Regions from separate parts of the Nocardiopsis oceani genome, predicted to be linked through region 2. Evidence: riboswitches for the same ligand, from Rfam matches in the RefSeq annotation. Region 2 holds a riboswitch; each other region holds the start of a gene.

Region 1 (4,186 bases), on a different contig from region 2:
GTCCACGCTCCACATGATCTGCGCCAGCCCGAGGTCCTCGGTGACCTCGGCGACGGTGTCGTCGGTGGCGCCGTAGGGCGGGCGCATCAGGTCCATCGTGTAGGCGGTCTCCCGGTACACCAGGGCCTGGGTCGCCTCCAGGTTGTCGCGGGCCGACCCCGCGCTGGTCTCGGTCAGGTTCGGGTGGCTCAGGGTGTGGTTGGCCAGCTCGTGGCCCTCCGCGTAGGTGCGGCGCAGGATCCACGGGTTCTCCATCACCGGGTGGCCGGTCACGAAGAAGGTGGCGCGGGCGTCGTGCTCGTCCAGGGCGTCCAGCAGCTCGGGGGTCCTGCCGCCGGGGCCGTCGTCGTAGGTCAGGGCCACGCAGTCGGTGTCGGGGTCGGAACAGTCCACAGCTTCCTCGTACGGGGCCAGCTCGCCGGGCGCACCCTCCGCGGAACCGTCCCTGTCCGTCTCGGGGGCCTCGTCCACGGAGAACTCCTGCACGCCCGTGGTGGCTGCCTCGCGCACGCGCAGCCCCAGGTCGGACAGGAGGGCGTCGGCCTCGTCGCGGTCGATCACGGCGTGGATCCGGCCCTCGTCGGCCGGGGCGACCTGTCCGGCGTCGAACTCCACCACCAGGTCACCGTCGGGGTTGAAGCCCACCGAGTCGTAGAGGGCGCTGATCGGGTGCAGGGCGGAGGACTCGGCGGGGCCGTCGGCCACGGCCTCGCGCACCTGGTCGTTGAGCTCGTCCAGTTCCTCCTGCCCGGCGAGCAGGTGGGTGGAACCGTGGACGGTGCCGGTCTCGGTCTCGTACCAGAAGGTGCTGTTGCCCTCGCGGGTCTCCTCGGAGTCGGTCTCCTCGGTGGTGATCCGAACCCCGAGGATCCCCTCTTCGGCCGCGGTCAGGCCCCATTCGCCCGTGAACGAACTCGCACCGGGGTTGGCGGCGTCGAAGGCGTGCACCTGGGCGGTCAGGGTGCGGTCCAGGAAGTCGGTCAGCGGCGTGGCGTTCGGGATGACGGGGTAGGCGACGCTGACGTCGCTGTCGCCCTCGTAGTCGATCTCGGTCTCGTCGATGCCGGAGACCGCGTCGGGGTCCACGGTCGTGAGTTCGTCCGGTTCACCGGTGGCCGGGAGGCGTTCCTCTTCAACCTCGGGTGGGTTGGCCGCGTTCTGGGCGTCGGCCGGTTCCCCGAGGGCACCCGAGGACCGGGTCGCCAACAACACCAGCCCCAGTAGGACGACTATGGCGATCACGACCGTCATAAGGGGGCGATCGGGGGCCATCGTCGGGCGGACCTGCTGATTCACCTGTGTTTCTCCACGTTCATCGTCAGACGAACATTCGCGGGGAGGCGGGGGCGCGCTCTCCCACGTAACTCTGTTGTCGGGTGTGATGCCGGGCACACGGCGGGGGTTTCGCGTCGCGGCTCCGGGTTCGGCTCGTGGCCGGGGGCGGCCATGCCGGGTTCAAGGGCGGAGGGGGCTCTCCCTATACTTGCAGTCGTGGAAGGTACACGCTCCATACTTTTCGCCCCGGACCCCATCCGGGGCGGGTGGTGCGTGTCGAGAGAGGGAACCCGGTGCGAATCCGGGACTGCCCCGCAGCGGTGAGTGGGAACGACCGTCGCCATAAGCACTGGTGTACCGACCGGAACAGTCGGAAAACCGGGAAGCGGTGACTGCTAGGAAAGCCGGCTCTGCAGCCGGAAACGCCCACGAGTCCGAAGACCTGCCTCCACCCGGCGGCGCACCCGTGCCGCCGGTGGTCCCGTGCCCCGAGGGAGGGCCGAGGACGGAGACGACCGTGCGCGCATGACGCGCGCGTTTCGGTGTGTCCGCGTCCTCGCTCACCTCGCGGCCGGGATCTGGCTTTCGACGAGGGAGAGAAGCTACATGGCCAAGAACTCGGCGGCCTCCCAGCCGTCCGTTCGTTCGACGGTGCACGGTTACCCGCGCATCGGTCCCGACCGCGAACTCAAGCGCGCCAGCGAGTCCTACTGGAAGGGCGGCACCACCGCCCAGGAGCTCGACGCTGTCGCCGCCGGCCTCCGCAAGGGCGTCTACGCCCAGCTGCGCGAGGCGGGCGTGGACGACATCCCCTCCAACACGTTCTCCTACTACGACCACGTGCTGGACACGGCGGTCCTGTTCGACCTCGTGCCGTCCCGCTTCACCTCCCCGGCCCAGGCCGAGGACCGGGACGAGCAACTGCGCCGCTACTTCGCCCTCGCCCGCGGTGAGCAGGGGGCCCCTCCGCTGGAGATGACCAAGTGGTTCGACACCAACTACCACTACCTCGTCCCCGAACTCTCCCCGAGCACCAGGCCTCGCCTGGTCGGTGACAAGCCCGTCGCCGAATTCCGCGAAGCCTCCGAGGCCGGATTCCAGACCCGCCCCGTGCTGGTCGGTCCGCTGACCTTCCTACTGCTGTCCAAGGCCGCCGACGACGCCCCCGAGGGCTGGGAGCCCATCGAGCTGCTCGACCAGCTCCTGGACGCCTACACCAAGCTCCTGGGCGACCTGAAGGCGGCGGGCGCCACCGAGGTCCAGCTCGACGAGCCGATCCTGGCGACCGACGAGGGCCGTGCCGCCGTCGGCCACCTGGAGCGCGTCTACCAGCGCCTGGGTGCCCTCACCGAGCGCCCCTCGCTGCTGGTCTCCGCCTACTTCGGCTCCATCGGCTCCGCCGCCCTGCGCGTGCTCAAGGAGTCGCCGGTGGAGGCGGTCGGCCTGGACCTGGTCACCGACAACGAAGGAGTCGCCGACCTCACCGCGGTCACCGGTCTGGGCGCCACCCGCCTGGTCGCGGGTGTCGTGGACGGCCGCAACGTCTGGCGCGCCGACCTGCCCGCCACCGTCGCCGAACTCGGCACCCTGCTGGGCTTCAGCGACGAGCTCACGGTGAGCACCTCCTGCTCTCTGCTCCACGTCCCCATCGACCTGGACGCCGAGACCGAACTCGCGCCCGAGCTGCGCGAGGCCCTGGCCTTCGCCAAACAGAAGGCCAAGGAGGTGGCCCTCCTGGGCCGCGTGCTCTCCGAGGGCGGCGACGCCGAACTCGGGGCGTCCGAGCCCCGGACCCCGGCCTTCACCGACGCCCGGGTGCGCGCCCGTCTGGACGCCCTGGGCAAGGACGCCTACGAGCGTCCCGAGGACCGCGGGGCGCCCAGCGAGGTCACGCTCACCACGACCACCATCGGCTCCTTCCCGCAGGTCCCGGAGCTGCGCCGGGCCCGTGCCGCGCACCGCCGCGGCGAGCTGCCCACGGAGGAGTACCACCAGGTCCTCCGTTCGGAGATCGACCGCGTCATCGCGCTCCAGGAGGACATCGGCCTGGACGTCCTCGTCCACGGTGAGCCCGAGCGCAACGACATGGTCCAGTACTTCGCCGAGCAGCTGGACGGCTACGCCACCACGCTGAACGGCTGGGTGCAGTCCTACGGTTCGCGCTGCGTGCGTCCGCCGATCCTGTTCGGTGACGTCTCGCGCCCTGAGCCGATGACGGTCGAGTGGATCACCTACGCCCAGTCGCGCACCGACAAGCCGGTCAAGGGCATGCTGACCGGTCCGGTCACCATGCTCGCCTGGTCGTTCGTCCGCACCGACCAGCCGCTCGGGGAGACCGCCCGCCAGGTCGGTCTGGCCCTGCGAGACGAGGTCGCCGACCTGGAGCGCGCGGGTATCCGCCACATCCAGGTGGATGAGGCCGCCCTGCGCGAGCTCCTGCCGCTGCGCGACGAGCAGCGGCAGGCGTACCTCGACTGGGCGGTCAACTCCTTCCGACTGGCCACGTCGGGGGTCGCGGGAAGCACGACCATCCACACGCACATGTGCTACTCGGAGTTCAACCAGATCGTCGGCGGCATCGAGGCGCTCGACGCCGACGTCACCAGCGTCGAAGCGGCCCGTTCACGGATGGAGCTGGTCGAGGAGCTGGGGCGGCGCGGCTACAAGCGCGGCATCGGCCCGGGCGTCTACGACATCCACTCGCCTCGGGTGCCCTCGGTGGACGAGATCGAGGGTTCACTGCGCCTGGCGGCCGCGCACGTCGATGCCGGGAACCTGTGGGCCAACCCGGACTGCGGTCTGAAGACGCGCGGTTACGCCGAGACCGAGCAGGCCCTGCGCAACATGGTCGAGGCGGTCCGCCGCGTGCGAGCTGACCTCTAGGACGTCCAGGGAGTCTCCGACTCCTTAG
Region 2 (4,186 bases):
TGAGCGCCGTCCAGGCCGTGGCGGCGCGTGCGGGTGCCCCGGTCGGCGGGGACTTCGCGGTCATGAGCCTGTCCGACCGGCTCAAGCCGTGGGAGGTCATCGAACGCCGGCTCCGTGCGGTGGCCGGGGCCGACCTGGCGCTTGCGGTCTACAACCCGGCCTCACGGTCCCGGACCGAACAGATCGCCACCGCGCGCCGGGTTCTGTTGGAGCACCGCGCGCCGGAGACGGTCGTGGTCGTGGGCCGGAGTGTGGGCCGGGAGGGCGAATCCCTGGAGGTGACGACGTTGGGTGACCTGGATCCGGCAACGGTGGACATGCGGTGCCTACTGATCGTCGGCGCGTCCGGGACCCGGGTCTCCGAAGCCGGACGTGTGTGGACCCCGCGGTGGGTGGAGCAGGAGGCGCGGCCGTGACCGTGCACTTCGTGGGCTCCGGTCCCGGCGCCGCCGACCTGTTGACGGTACGCGCCACGCGCATGCTCGCAGCGGCGGACGTGGTGCTCTACCCGGGCACGTACCTGGACCCGGGGGTTCTGGACCACTGTGCACCCGGCGCGGAGCTGGTCGACACCCAGGGCCTGGACCTGGACCGCATCACCGAACGCCTCGTCGCCGCGCACACGGAGGGTTTGGCGGTGGTGCGGCTGACGTCCGGGGATCCGTCGGTGTACTCGGCGCTGTCGGAGCAGACCCGGCGGCTCGACGCGCGCGGCGTGCCGTGGGACGTCACGCCCGGGGTGCCCGCCTACGCGGCCGCTTCGGCGCTGGTGGGCCGTGAACTGACCGTGCCGCTGGTGTCGCAGTCGGTGGTGCTGACCCGGACGCAGTCGCGGTCGAGCGCGATGCCGGAGACGGAGTCGCTGGAGGCGTTCGCGGCGACCCGGGCGACGTTGGTGCTGCACCTGGCGATCCGGCGGGTGCGAGGGCTCATGGAACGGATCGAACCGGAGTACGGGGCGGACTGCCCGGTCGTGGTCGCACACCGGGTCGGCGGGCCGGAGGAGGCGGTGCTGCACGGGACCGTCGGCGACATCGCGGACGCGGTGGAGGAGGCGGGGTTCCGCCAGGCCGCGGTGATCCTCGTGGGGCGCGCGTTGACACCGGGGGAGGGCGGCGAGTCGTTCCTGTACGACCCCGAGCGCCCCCGCGGTCAGTCCGCCTAGAGCGTCAGGGACCACTGCGTGACGGTGCGTGCCGGGGTCCATCCCGTGAACGTGCCGACGGGTGCGGTGGTCTCCACCGCGGTCCGGGCCAGTTCCCCGCCGCGGGCGCGGTAGGCGTCGGCGAGCAAGTGTTCGGTCTCCAGGGTCACCCCGTGGACGACGATCCGCCCGCCCGGTGGCAACGCCTCCAAGCAGGCCTCGAGCACCCCCGGGCGGGTCGCTCCCCCGCCGACGAAGACGGCGTCGGGGGCAGGCAACCCCTGCAGCGCCTCCGGTGCGCGACCGTGCACCACCTCCAGCCCGGGAACCCCGAGCGCGCCGGCGTTGCGCCCGATCCGCGCGGCGCGCTCGGCCCCGGACTCGACCGCAGTGGCCGTGCAGGTCGGGTCGGCGCGCATCCATTCGACACCGACCGAACCCGCGCCCGCACCGACGTCCCACAGGTGCTGCCCCGGCGAGGGCGCCAAGCGGGCCAGCGCAGAGACCCGCAAGTCGCGTTTGGTGAGTTGGCCGTCGTGTTCGAAGGCGTCGTCGGGCAGGCCGGGGAGCAGCCCGTACCCGACCGGGTCGACGGTCTCCAGCGCGAGCACGTGCAGGGCCGGAACATCCGCAGGAGGCGAGGCGCACCAGGTATCGGCGGTGCCGTCCAAACGGGACTCGTCCGCAGCCCCCAGATCGCCGAGCACGGTCATCCGGCATGCGGGGTGCCCGGCGCCGGCCAGCAGAACGGCGACCTGCGCGGGGGCCGACGGTCCCGAGGACAGCACCAGCAGACGCCGCCGCGGCCCCAGGTGGCGCAGCACCAAGCGGGGGTCGCGCCCGACCAGGCTCACGACCGTGCACCGTTCCGCGGGCCAGTTCATGCGGGCGCGCGCCAGGGAAACCGAGGACACCGCAGGCTCCACCCGCACCGTGCCGGCACCGAGCACTTCGACGAGCGTGGTGCCGATACCGGAGACGAAGGGGTCGCCGGAAGCGAGGGCGACCACCTTGCCGTCCCCGAGCGACGACAGCAGGGACGGCAGCCCTTCACGCAGGGGTGACGGCCACGGTTCCCGCTGCTGCCCGGGGCGCTCCGGGAGCATCGCCAGGTGCCGGCGCCCGCCCAGGACCGTGTCCGCGTCCAGGACGAGCCGGCGTGCCCGCTCCGGGAGCCCTTCCCAACCCTCGGCGCCGACCCCGACAACGGTGATCCCGGGGCGGGGCGGAGGGCGCTTGTCGACCGTCATGGCTGTGACGTTATCGTGGCGTGCACAGGCACGAGGTGCCCCGGGCCCCCAGCCGTCGGAAACGGCGGCTACGGAGGCTGGGGAGAATCTGGGAAGACCGGTGAGAGTCCGGCACAGGCCCGCTGCGGTGAACCGGGCCCCGAACACGGGGACTCGGCAAGTCCGAAGACCGGCCTCGCGCCCGCCCCTTACCGACGGCGAACACGAGCGGGAGCCTCACTATGCCTCACCGGCCTGCGCACTACCCCTTCTCCGCGATCGTGGGGTGTGACACCGAGCAGCTCGACGACCTGGGGCTGGCGCTCGTCCTCACCAGCGTGTCCCCGGAGATCGGAGGGGTGCTGGTGCGCGGACAGAAGGGCACCGCGAAGTCCACCGCCGTGCGCGCGCTCGCCTCACTCCTGCCCCCGGTCGAGGTGTACCGGGGCGACCGTTTCTCCGTGGACCCCGCCGACTCCGGACAGCAGTCCCCCGACGGCCCCTTCGGCGCCGAGACCGCCGTGGAGAGCCGACCGGTCCGCTTGGTCGACCTGCCCGTCGGCGCCACCGAGGACCGGGTGCTGGGATCGCTGCACTTGGAGCAGGCGCTCACGCACGGGAAAGTCGCCTACGAGCCGGGGTTGCTGGCGCGGGCCCATCGCGGACTCCTGTACGTGGACGAGGTGAATCTGCTCCACGACCACCTCGTCGACCTGCTCCTGGACTCCGCCGCGACCGGCCGGGTGACGGTGGAGCGCGACGGGTTCTCCGTGGAACACGCGGCCCGGTTCCTGCTCATCGGAACCATGAACCCGGAGGAGGGCGAGCTGCGGCCCCAGCTCCTGGACCGGTTCGGGCTGACCGTCGAGGTGACGGCGCCGACCGACCCCGCCGCGCGGGCCGAGGTGGTGCGTCGGCGGATGGCCTACGACAGCGATTCCGCGGGGTTCGCCGCCAGGTACCACGACGCCGAGGAGGCCCTCGCCGACCGCATCGCGAAGGCGCGCAGCGCGCTGGACCGGGTGCACCTGTCGGAGGCGGCGCTGTTGAAGATCGCCGAGGTGTGTTCGGCCTTCGAGGTGGACGGGCTGCGGGCCGACATCGTGACCTCCCGCGCAGCAGTGGCGCACGCCGCCTGGGCGGGGCGCGAGACGGTGACGCGCGCCGACATCCGCCGCGCGGCCCTGCTGACGCTGCCGCACCGGCGCCGTCGCAACCCGTTCGACGCACCGGGACTGGACGAGGAGCTGCTCGACCGGATCCTGGGTGACGAGGAGCCGCCGCCGGACCCGCCGCAGCCGCCGGAACCCCCGGAGTCGCCGGATTCCTCGGACTCCCCGGAGACCATGGATCCTTCGGAGGCCCCCGACCCGCCGGAACAGTCCCCGGAGGACGCGGGTCCCGAGGAGGCGGGCCCCGACACCCAGGGCCAGGAGAACGCCTCGGAGGAGACCGGCGAGGCCCAGGAGACCGACGTACCCCCGAACACGGACGCCCCGCGGGACCCCGGTGAGGATTCCGAGGACGGCGACACCCCGCCTCCCTCGTCGGAGAAGGCCACGAGCACGGTCGGCTCCACGGCCCCCTACCGCGCCCGCAAACTCACCGTGCGCGGGGCGGGCCAGGGCGCCGACGGCAAGCGGAGCCGGGCGGTGGGCCGGCGCGGCCGCCGGATCGGCGCCACGCGGCCCGGCGCCGGTTCCGGGTCGTCGCTTCACCTGGTGGAGACCGTGCGCGCCGCGGCGGCCGGTCCCAGGGACGGCGGCGGGGTGCGGATCCGTCCGCAGGATCTGCGGATGGCGGTGCGCGAGGG
Region 3 (4,186 bases), on a different contig from region 2:
CAGGTGCCCTGCTCCTCCACACGCTTCATGAACAGGTCCGGAACCCAGTTCGCGGTGTTCATGTCGTGGGTGCGGCGGCGCTCGTCACCCGTGTTCTTCCGGAGGTCGAGGAACTCCTCGATGTCGATGTGCCAGGTCTCCAGGTAGGCGCAGACCGCGCCCTTGCGCTTGCCCCCGTTGTGCACTAGACCAGCGGCGGTCATGTACGTCTCGTCGGTCTCGACCTTGAGGTCGAACACCGTGGGCTCGACATCGATCTCGGCAACGTCCCGGACCCGGGTGAAGAGCATCCCCTGGTGTTCGATCCAGTTGCGCTTGGTCAGCGGGCGGCAGCCGACGAGCTCCGCGATGCCCTCCACCGCCGGGACCCGGATGTCGAACGACTTCACCACGCCGGAGAAGGCGATCTCCGTGCCGTCCGAACGCCGACCAGTATGCGACTGCTCGCGCTCCCGGTACTGTCCGGCAGCCGGAACTCCAAGGCGCAGCAACTGGTAGCGAACACCCATTGCCAGCGGGCGAGACGTGGAAGTGAAGTAGATCTCCACTCCGCGGGAGACGCCTCCGTCAGTCTCCAGCAGGCCCCGCAGCAACGCGCGGCTCTGCGCGTGCGGGAGATGGCTGAACCTGCGGGAGATGCGCTTGGCGTGGTCTGCGTCGTAGATGTCCTCCGCGGTGAAGGGGAGGGTCGCTTCTCCCGCACCGGTGATTCGCCCCGACTCGGAATCGCGAACGCCCCCCCTGCCGAAGGCCCAGTGGATCTGGAGGTAGGTCTCGTCCCGACCGCTCTCCCAGTAGTGGATCCCCCGCTCTTCCAGATAGGAACGCACGAAGTCGAGGTGATTGTCGAGCTCCGGGTTGCCGGAGACCCCCCACTGCGAACCGTTCTTGGACAGGTGGCCATCACCCAGCAGGATCCCGTAGAGCCGGGCATCGTCCTCACCGAAGCCTTCTACGGGAACGACTTCCTTGGGGACGACCTGACCGACGTAGTCGCCAGCGGACAACTGCCCCGCGTCAACCCACTCGGCCCGCACCTTGTCGTCGGCAAGCCACTTCAGGGTCCTGCTGTTCGACTGCCCCAGAGGCACACCCTGGATCGCGTAGAAGGGGTGGCCTGAAGTGACCTTGATGTCCTCAACCGAGTGCTTGATGGTCAGTTGAACCATCGGGTCCACCTGGTCGTACATCATGACGTCGGTGACCTCGCGGTAGTTTCCGCTGTGTCCAAGGACCAGGTCGCCGACTCGGATGTCTGAGATGGACTTGCAGCCGTCAGCCGTGTAAACGGGGGTGTCGGGTGCGAAGCACTGGTTGACCGCCACGGCGGTGTCGTTGGCGATCTTCAGGAACGGGACGACCCCCTGGCTCTTGCCGTTGGTGCCCTTGATGTGCGAGCCCAGGCCGCGGACCGGGGTCCAGTCGTTGCCGAGGCCGCCCGAGTACTTGGAGAGCATCGCGTTGTTGCTGATGCCGTGGAAGATGTCCTGGAGGTCGTCGCCGACCGTCGTGAGGAAGCAGGACGACAGCTGCGCGCGCACCGTTCCCGAGTTGAACAGGGTGGGTGTGGAGGCCATGAAGTCGAACGAGCTCAGCAGCTCGTAGAACTCGATCGCGCGGGCCTCGCGGTCGTCCTCGTTGAGCGCCAGGCCCATCGCGACGCGCATGAAGAACGCCTGCGGCAGCTCGTAGCGGACCTCGTCGCTGTGCAGGAAGTAGCGGTCGTACAAGGTCTGGATGCCGAGGAAGGTGAACTGCTCGTCGCGCTCGGCGTGCAGGGCCTTGCCCAGGCGCTCCAGGTCGAACTTGGCCAGCGCCGGGTCCAGCTGCCCGAGGTCGATACCGCGGCCCACGTAGGCGGCCAGGTAGGTCGCGTAGCGGTCGGACATCTCGGTCTGGCCGGCGTTCTCGGGGGCGCCGCTGACGAAGGTCAGGGCCTCGGTGCGGAGCTTGTCCAGCAGCAGGCGGGCGGCCACGTAGGAGTAGTTCGGGTCGACCTCCACGAAGCTCCGGGCGGCCATGACCAGGGCCAGCTCGACCTCGTGGTCGGGGATCCCGGGGTAGAAGCCGCGGCGCGCCTCGGTGAGGACCTTGTTCGCCGAAACACCGGTGAGCCGCGCACAGGCCTCGGTAACGACGTGCTCGATCCGGTCGATGGCGGCGCGGGCGCCACCGCCGTTGTTCGGCTCGCGCCGATCGGATGCGGGCACGGCCTCGACGTCAAGGGTCATACAGCGGCTCCAACCTCAGTAAAGAAGAGTCCCGGCGGGGAACGGGGTCACGAGTGACAAGCGTGCGGGCTCACCGGAGAACCGGCGTACTGGATACGCGCGGTCCGCAGGCGGGTCGCGGCAGCTCGCCCTCGAAGCTCCGTCGTCACGCACGTGGGGGTGCGCGCCGGTGGCAGGTCTTCGGACTCGCGGGCGACCTACTCGCCGTCGCTTCCCAGGACCTCGTAGGGGGTTCCCAGTGCGTGTGACGGCCTTCGTTCCCGCTTACCGCTGCGGGGCAGCCCCGGATTCCCACCGGGTTCCCTCTTGCCTCACCAGGGTCAGGAACCCCGGTGAACCACCAGCGGGACAGATACTACATCTAGGGTCTGTCACCTTGGAACACCGCAAGATGATGGCGTGTCGTAGATTTCTCGGATTCTTCGATGAGTGCCGAACATACGCGCGGAGCGTGGTATGGGCACCGCGCAGGCACCCGAATCCGGTGCACGATGGGCCGCGTTCAAACGCTTCCGGAGGGGGTCGGACACAGCCTAGAACGTCGGCGGGGCGGACACGTCCGTGGTGACCCGAGAGAGGCACCACAAGAAGGCCTGGAACCGTTCGGAGGGGGCCCGAGCGGGACGGGCACAGCACGCCTGGGACCCGGCGCACGCGGCCGCCTGAGAGGGACCGAGACACACACCACGCGGCCGAGCGCGGAAGGTTCCGTCGCGCCCCCGGGATCCGAATCTCCGCGAACGCGTCGGAAAGCTCACTCCTCGTCGAGCAGGAGGTCCAGGTCGTCCTCGACCAGTCCCATGTCGGTCCTGATCCGGAACCGGATCCTCAGGAGCTCCACGAAGAGATCGCGCGCGTAGGCGGGCTGGGACCCGCCCGTGAAACGGCGGGCACCGGCGGTCGCCCAGCGTTCGGCACCCTCGAGGTCGTCGTGTGCGTAGAGCACCTCCGCGACGTGGATGTGGGTGGGGAGCTCGACGTGCTCCCCGGCCTCCAACCGCTTGAGGTGCTCGTGGGCCTGTTCGCGCTCGTCCAGCTGGAGCAGGGCTCCCGCGCTCAGGGCGTGCGCGTCGACCACTGTGGGGCCGCCGTCGTCGATGGCCCGCTGGTAGGCGGCACAGGCTCGCTCGAACTCCTGTGCGATCTCCCACTGTTCGCCCGAACGCACGAACAGCTCCGCACGGGTGACCTCGCTGCCGGCGTCCACCCGGTTCGCCAGATCCAGTAGCTGGGCGGCGATCCGACCGTGTTCACCGGATCGGACAGCGTGGAACTCCAGTCGGTCGAGTTCCGCCGTCGTCACGCGGGTCAACCGCATCGCCCCCATCCCCTATTCGCAATCCCACGCACCGATCAGGGCCTGGCACGCTCCAACGCCTGCCAGAACCCCTGGCGCAACCCGTCACGGACCTCGTCGCGCAACAGGTGGTCGATCGGGAGTGAGGACCCCTGGAGCAGGCGTGCCTCCAGATCCGAAGGCATCCGCGGCCTGCGGGCGAGGACCGCCTCCACCCACAGGACGGGCGCCTCACGTGCGATCGATTCCGCGAAGTCGTTCCCTTCCTTGCGCGCGACGTGCACCGCATCATCAACGGTATGCGCGGCGGGGCCGGTCTGCTGGGCATATCCAGGACTAGGGCTGGATTCCTGGTAGGTACCGGCACCGAACCGGCGGTGGTACTCGGGACCAGTAGGTCGCCCTCCCCCGTGCGGGGGCGAGGCGGCACCGCTGTACGCGGTGTCAGTTTCCGTACTGGTCCCATAGGTAGGGTTTGCGTCTGCCCCACCTCCGAAACCGGGTTCCTCGCCTGGTCCGGGCCCGAACCTCGGGTCCTGCTGGGGAGGCGGAGCATCCCTCCTCGGCGGCACCTGCTGGTGGTCGGCGAAGGAGTTCTGCGGCCCGGTCCCGCTGCCGAACGCCGCCTGCGGCCCCGTTCCAGTGAAGGACTGCTGGG
Region 4 (4,186 bases), on a different contig from region 2:
GCGCACCCCGTCCATGAGGACCTGGCGGGTGGGCTGGGCGTTCCAGCCCATCTTGGCCTCGTCAGCGCCGAAGGAGACCCCGGGGTCCTCTCGGTGGACGACGAACGCGGAGATCCCCGCGGCGCCGTCGCCGCCGGTGCGGGCCATCACCACGTACACCTCGGAGGCTCCCGCCCCGGAGATGAACTGCTTGGACCCGGTCAGGACGTAGTCGCCGGCGTCGCGGACCGCGCGGGTGCTGAGCGCGGCGGCGTCGGACCCGGCCCCCGGTTCGGTGAGGCAGTAGCTGCCCAGGGTCTCCATGGAGCACAGGCCGGGCAGCCAGCGGGCCTTCTGGTCGTCGTCGCCGTAGCGGTCCACCATCCAGGCGACCATGTTGTGGATGGACAGGTAGCCGGCGACGGACGGGCAGCCGGTGGCCAGGGCCTCGAAGGCCACGGCGCCGTCGTGTCTGGTCAGACCGGTGCCGCCGGATTCCTCGGAGACGTAGAGTCCGCCCATACCGAGTTCGGCTGCCTTGCGGAGCACATCGACCGGGAAGTGCTTGTTCTGGTCCCACTCGACGGCGAAGGGCGCGAGGTGTTCGTCGGCGAACCCGCGCGCGGTCTCGGCCAGCGCGCGCTGTTCGTCCGTGGTCGCGGGGGTCACCGGACGACCGGGATGGTGAACTCCGCGCCCTCCTTGACCCCGGAGGGCCAGCGCGAAGTGACGGTCTTGGTGCGGGTGTAGAAGCGGATGGAGTCGGGCCCGTGCTGGTTGAGGTCGCCGAATCCGGAGCGCTTCCAGCCGCCGAAGGTGTGGTAAGCGACGGGCACCGGGATGGGCACGTTCACGCCGACCATGCCGGTGTCGACCCGCTGTGAGAAGTCGCGCGCCGTGTCACCGTCCCGGGTGAAGATGGAGACGCCGTTGCCGTACTCGTGCTCGCTGGGCAGACGCAGGGCCTCCGCGTAGTCGGCGGCGCGCACCACGCACAGCACCGGGCCGAAGATCTCCTCCTGGTAGATCCGCATGTCCGGGGTGACGCGGTCGAAGAGGGAGGCCCCGGTGAAGAAGCCGTCCTCGTTGCCCTTGACCTTGTGGCCGCGGCCGTCGACCACCAGTTCGGCGCCCTCTTCGACGCCCAGCCCCACGTAGGAGTCGACCTTCTCCAAGGCTTCCTTGGACACGAGCGGGCCGAAGTCGGCGTCGGGGTCGTCGGAGGTGCCGACCGTCAGGTCGGAAATGCGCTCGGTGAGCTTGGCGACGAGGGCGTCCGCGGTCTTATCGCCCACCGGAACCGCGACGGAGATGGCCATGCAGCGCTCGCCCGCCGAGCCGTAGCCGGCGCCGATGAGGGCGTCGGCGACCTGGTCGAGATCCGCGTCGGGCATGACGACCATGTGGTTCTTGGCCCCGCCGAAGCACTGGGCGCGCTTGCCGTGCGCGGTGGCGGTGGAGTAGACGTGCTCGGCGATCGGGGTGGAGCCCACGAAGCCCACCGCGGCCACGCGGGGGTCGGTGAGCAGGGTGTCCACGGTCTCCTTGCCGCCGTTGACGACGTTGAGCACACCCGGGGGCAGCCCGGCCTCCAGGAACAGTTCGGCCAGCCGGAGCGGCACCGAGGGGTCGCGTTCGGAGGGCTTGAGAATGAAGGCGTTCCCGCAGGCCAGCGCGGGTGCGACCTTCCAGAGCGGGATCATCGCCGGGAAGTTGAACGGGGTGATGCCCGCGACCACGCCGAGGGGCTGGCGCAGGGAGTGCACGTCGATCCCGGCGCCCGCGTTGTCGGAGAACTCGCCCTTGGCCAGGTGCGGGATGCCGGCGGCGAACTCGACCACCTCCAGACCCCGCTGGAGGTCGCCGTGCGCGTCGGCGACGGTCTTGCCGTGCTCGGCGGACAGGGCCCGAGCGATGGACTCCCGCTCCGGCTCGACCAGCTGCAGGAAGCGCAGCAGGACCCGGGCCCTGCGCTGGGCACTCCAGGAACCCCACTCGATCTGCGCCGCCTCGGCGTCGGCGATGACCTGTTCGGTCTCCGCCCGGTCCGCCAGGGGGACGCGTGCCTGCACCTGACCGGTGTTGGGGTCGTAGACGTCGCCGAAGAGACCAGACCGGCCCGGGACGTTCCTGCCATGCACGAAATGCGTCAGCTCGCTGACCATGCGTGTTCGCTCCATCCTCGTGGATCACACGAATTCTCGGGCCGCGAGCGGTGACCTGACTCCCGGGCGTTCCCCCCGGTCACAGTGGCGGGACCGTGCTGGATTCGCACCAGCTTCCCCGCTCCGCGGCCCCTTCACCATATAGTTGGACGTCCTACTAAATCTAGACCCGGGGCCCCTTGGATCACGCGCGGACGCGGAGCCGCAGGCCAAGGACACTGCGGAGGACAGCGCCAGCTGCGACACCACCGCGAACGGACATACCCGACTCTTTGCCGGATGGGCGACACCCCCAGTAGGCTCTGCGACTTGTGACCGCCAAGGAGCCTCCCCGCACAGCCGACCGGATCCTCGCCCTGACCCCCGAGTGGCGAACCGTCGACACCAGCCTGCGCGTACTCCTCGTGATCCACAGCGTTACCGCCGCCACCCGCATCGCCGACATCCTTCCCGCGCTCCACGACCCCCGCGTCCAGCTCTACTGCGCCCAAACCAGCGGTGCCGTCTTCGCCAACGGCGTCCAGGAGTACATCCGGGAGAACGGCGTCCGCCACCTCCCCTGGGACCAGGCCCGGAAAAGGGAATTCGACCTCGTCGTCACCGCCAGCCTCGGCGATAATCTGCACGAGATAAATTCCCCGATCCTGAGAATTCCCCACGGCAACGGATATAATAAGAGGTGGAAGCAGGAAGCAGGAAGCAGGAAGCAGGAAGCAGGAAGCAGGAAGCAGGAAGCAGGAAGCAGGAAGCAGGAAGCAGGAAGCAGGAAGCAGGAAGTCTTCGGGCTTTCCGACGGGACCCTCAAACACGAAGGGCGCCTGGTCCCTTCAGCCATCGCGCTCTCACACAACGAACAGTTCGACCGGCTCCGCCAAGGCTGCCCCGACGCCCTCCCCCTCGCCTTTCTCGCCGGTGACCCCTGCTACGACCGGCTACTCGCCAGCGCACCGCGGCGGCTCAACTACCGCGACCATCTCGGCCTGCGCCCCGGACAGAAGCTCATCACCGTCAATTCCACCTGGAAAACCGATTCCCTCTTCGGGTCCCACCCCTCGCTCGTACCACGGCTCCTCGCCCGACTCCCGTACGACGAATACCGCCTCGCGCTCGTCCTGCACCCCAATGTCTGGTCCTCGCACAGTGAGCGCCAGATCGAGGCGTGGCTCGACGAAGCCCTCCGCTCCGGCCTCCTCCTGATCCCGCCCGACGAGGGCTGGCGCGCCGCCGTCACCGCCGCCGACCTCGTCCTCTCCGACCACGGCTCCGTCAGCGTCTACGCCGCCGCCCTCGGCCGCCCGGTCCTGCTCTCCCCCGGCGGCCGCGACGCCGTCGACCCCGACTCCGCGCTCGGCCGCCTCTATGACGCAGCCCAGCCCTTCGACCCCCACGCACCGTTCCCGCCCCAGTTCCACCAGGCAGAGAAGCTCCGCGACCACACGCACGAGACCGCCCGCGCCTGGGTCAGTTCCGCGCCCGAGCAGTCGCTCGACCTCATCCGCGCCGAGGCCTACCGGATCATGGGGGTCGATCCGCCCGCGCGCACCCCCGCGCTCCTCGCTGTGCCGCCGCCGAGGGTCCAGAGCCTCGGGGCCGCCTCCCTGTGGGTCGACGTCACCCCGATGCAGGACTCCCTCGCCGTCCACAGGGTTCCCGCCGCCGCGAACACTGACGGCCCCGGGATCCTGGTCGTGTCCGACGCCGAACTCGACCACCGCCTCGCCGGGGCCGCCGACGCCTTCACCGTCGCGGAGGAGGGCCTCCCCGCCGACGAGGAACTGTGGTCCGACACCGTGTTCGCCCACCGGCCCGGCGCGAGGCTCACCGTCGTGCACTCCCCCGCGGGCGCCCGCCTGCGCACCCGCGAAGGGGCGCTGCTCCGGGTTGCTTTCGAAAACTCCCTCGACGACGACCACCTGGCCGTGTGCGTCCTCGCCGAACGCCTCGTCACGGCTGACCACCCGACCACCCCGGCGGCGCTCGCGGCCCGCAGCCCGCTGAGGATCCGGATCTCCCCGGAGCGCACACTCACCGTCCCCTTCGAG

What was found. Region 2 has a riboswitch for cobalamin ahead of ACYVDG_RS27130 (VWA domain-containing protein). Riboswitches for the same ligand answer to the same signal wherever they lie in the genome.
Region 1: another riboswitch for cobalamin. It lies ahead of metE (5-methyltetrahydropteroyltriglutamate--homocysteine S-methyltransferase); the one in region 2 lies ahead of ACYVDG_RS27130 (VWA domain-containing protein).
Region 3: another riboswitch for cobalamin. It lies ahead of ACYVDG_RS16935 (ribonucleoside-diphosphate reductase subunit alpha); the one in region 2 lies ahead of ACYVDG_RS27130 (VWA domain-containing protein).
Region 4: another riboswitch for cobalamin. It lies ahead of ACYVDG_RS07995 (CoA-acylating methylmalonate-semialdehyde dehydrogenase); the one in region 2 lies ahead of ACYVDG_RS27130 (VWA domain-containing protein).

The regions. Positions count from the first base shown of each region.
Region 1 covers NZ_BAAHAR010000012.1:17,001-21,186, forward strand. The annotation lists gene ACYVDG_RS08700 (polysaccharide deacetylase family protein) at 1-1,272, opposite strand, end outside; cobalamin riboswitch at 1,541-1,725, shown strand; gene metE (5-methyltetrahydropteroyltriglutamate--homocysteine S-methyltransferase) at 1,882-4,158, shown strand.
Region 2 covers NZ_BAAHAR010000052.1:16,275-20,460, reverse strand. The annotation lists gene ACYVDG_RS27145 (precorrin-2 C(20)-methyltransferase) at 1-416, shown strand, start outside; gene ACYVDG_RS27140 (cobalt-precorrin-4/precorrin-4 C(11)-methyltransferase) at 413-1,165, shown strand; gene cbiE (precorrin-6y C5,15-methyltransferase (decarboxylating) subunit CbiE) at 1,162-2,394, opposite strand; cobalamin riboswitch at 2,451-2,586, shown strand; gene ACYVDG_RS27130 (VWA domain-containing protein) at 2,616-4,186, shown strand, end outside.
Region 3 covers NZ_BAAHAR010000026.1:70,905-75,090, reverse strand. The annotation lists gene ACYVDG_RS16935 (ribonucleoside-diphosphate reductase subunit alpha) at 1-2,231, opposite strand, end outside; cobalamin riboswitch at 2,386-2,588, opposite strand; gene ACYVDG_RS16930 (hypothetical protein) at 2,986-3,558, opposite strand; gene ACYVDG_RS16925 (NYN domain-containing protein) at 3,585-4,186, opposite strand, start outside.
Region 4 covers NZ_BAAHAR010000011.1:14,329-18,514, forward strand. The annotation lists gene ACYVDG_RS07990 (acyl-CoA dehydrogenase family protein) at 1-648, opposite strand, end outside; gene ACYVDG_RS07995 (CoA-acylating methylmalonate-semialdehyde dehydrogenase) at 645-2,144, opposite strand; adenosylcobalamin (AdoCbl) riboswitch at 2,143-2,290, opposite strand; gene ACYVDG_RS08000 (hypothetical protein) at 2,456-4,186, shown strand, end outside.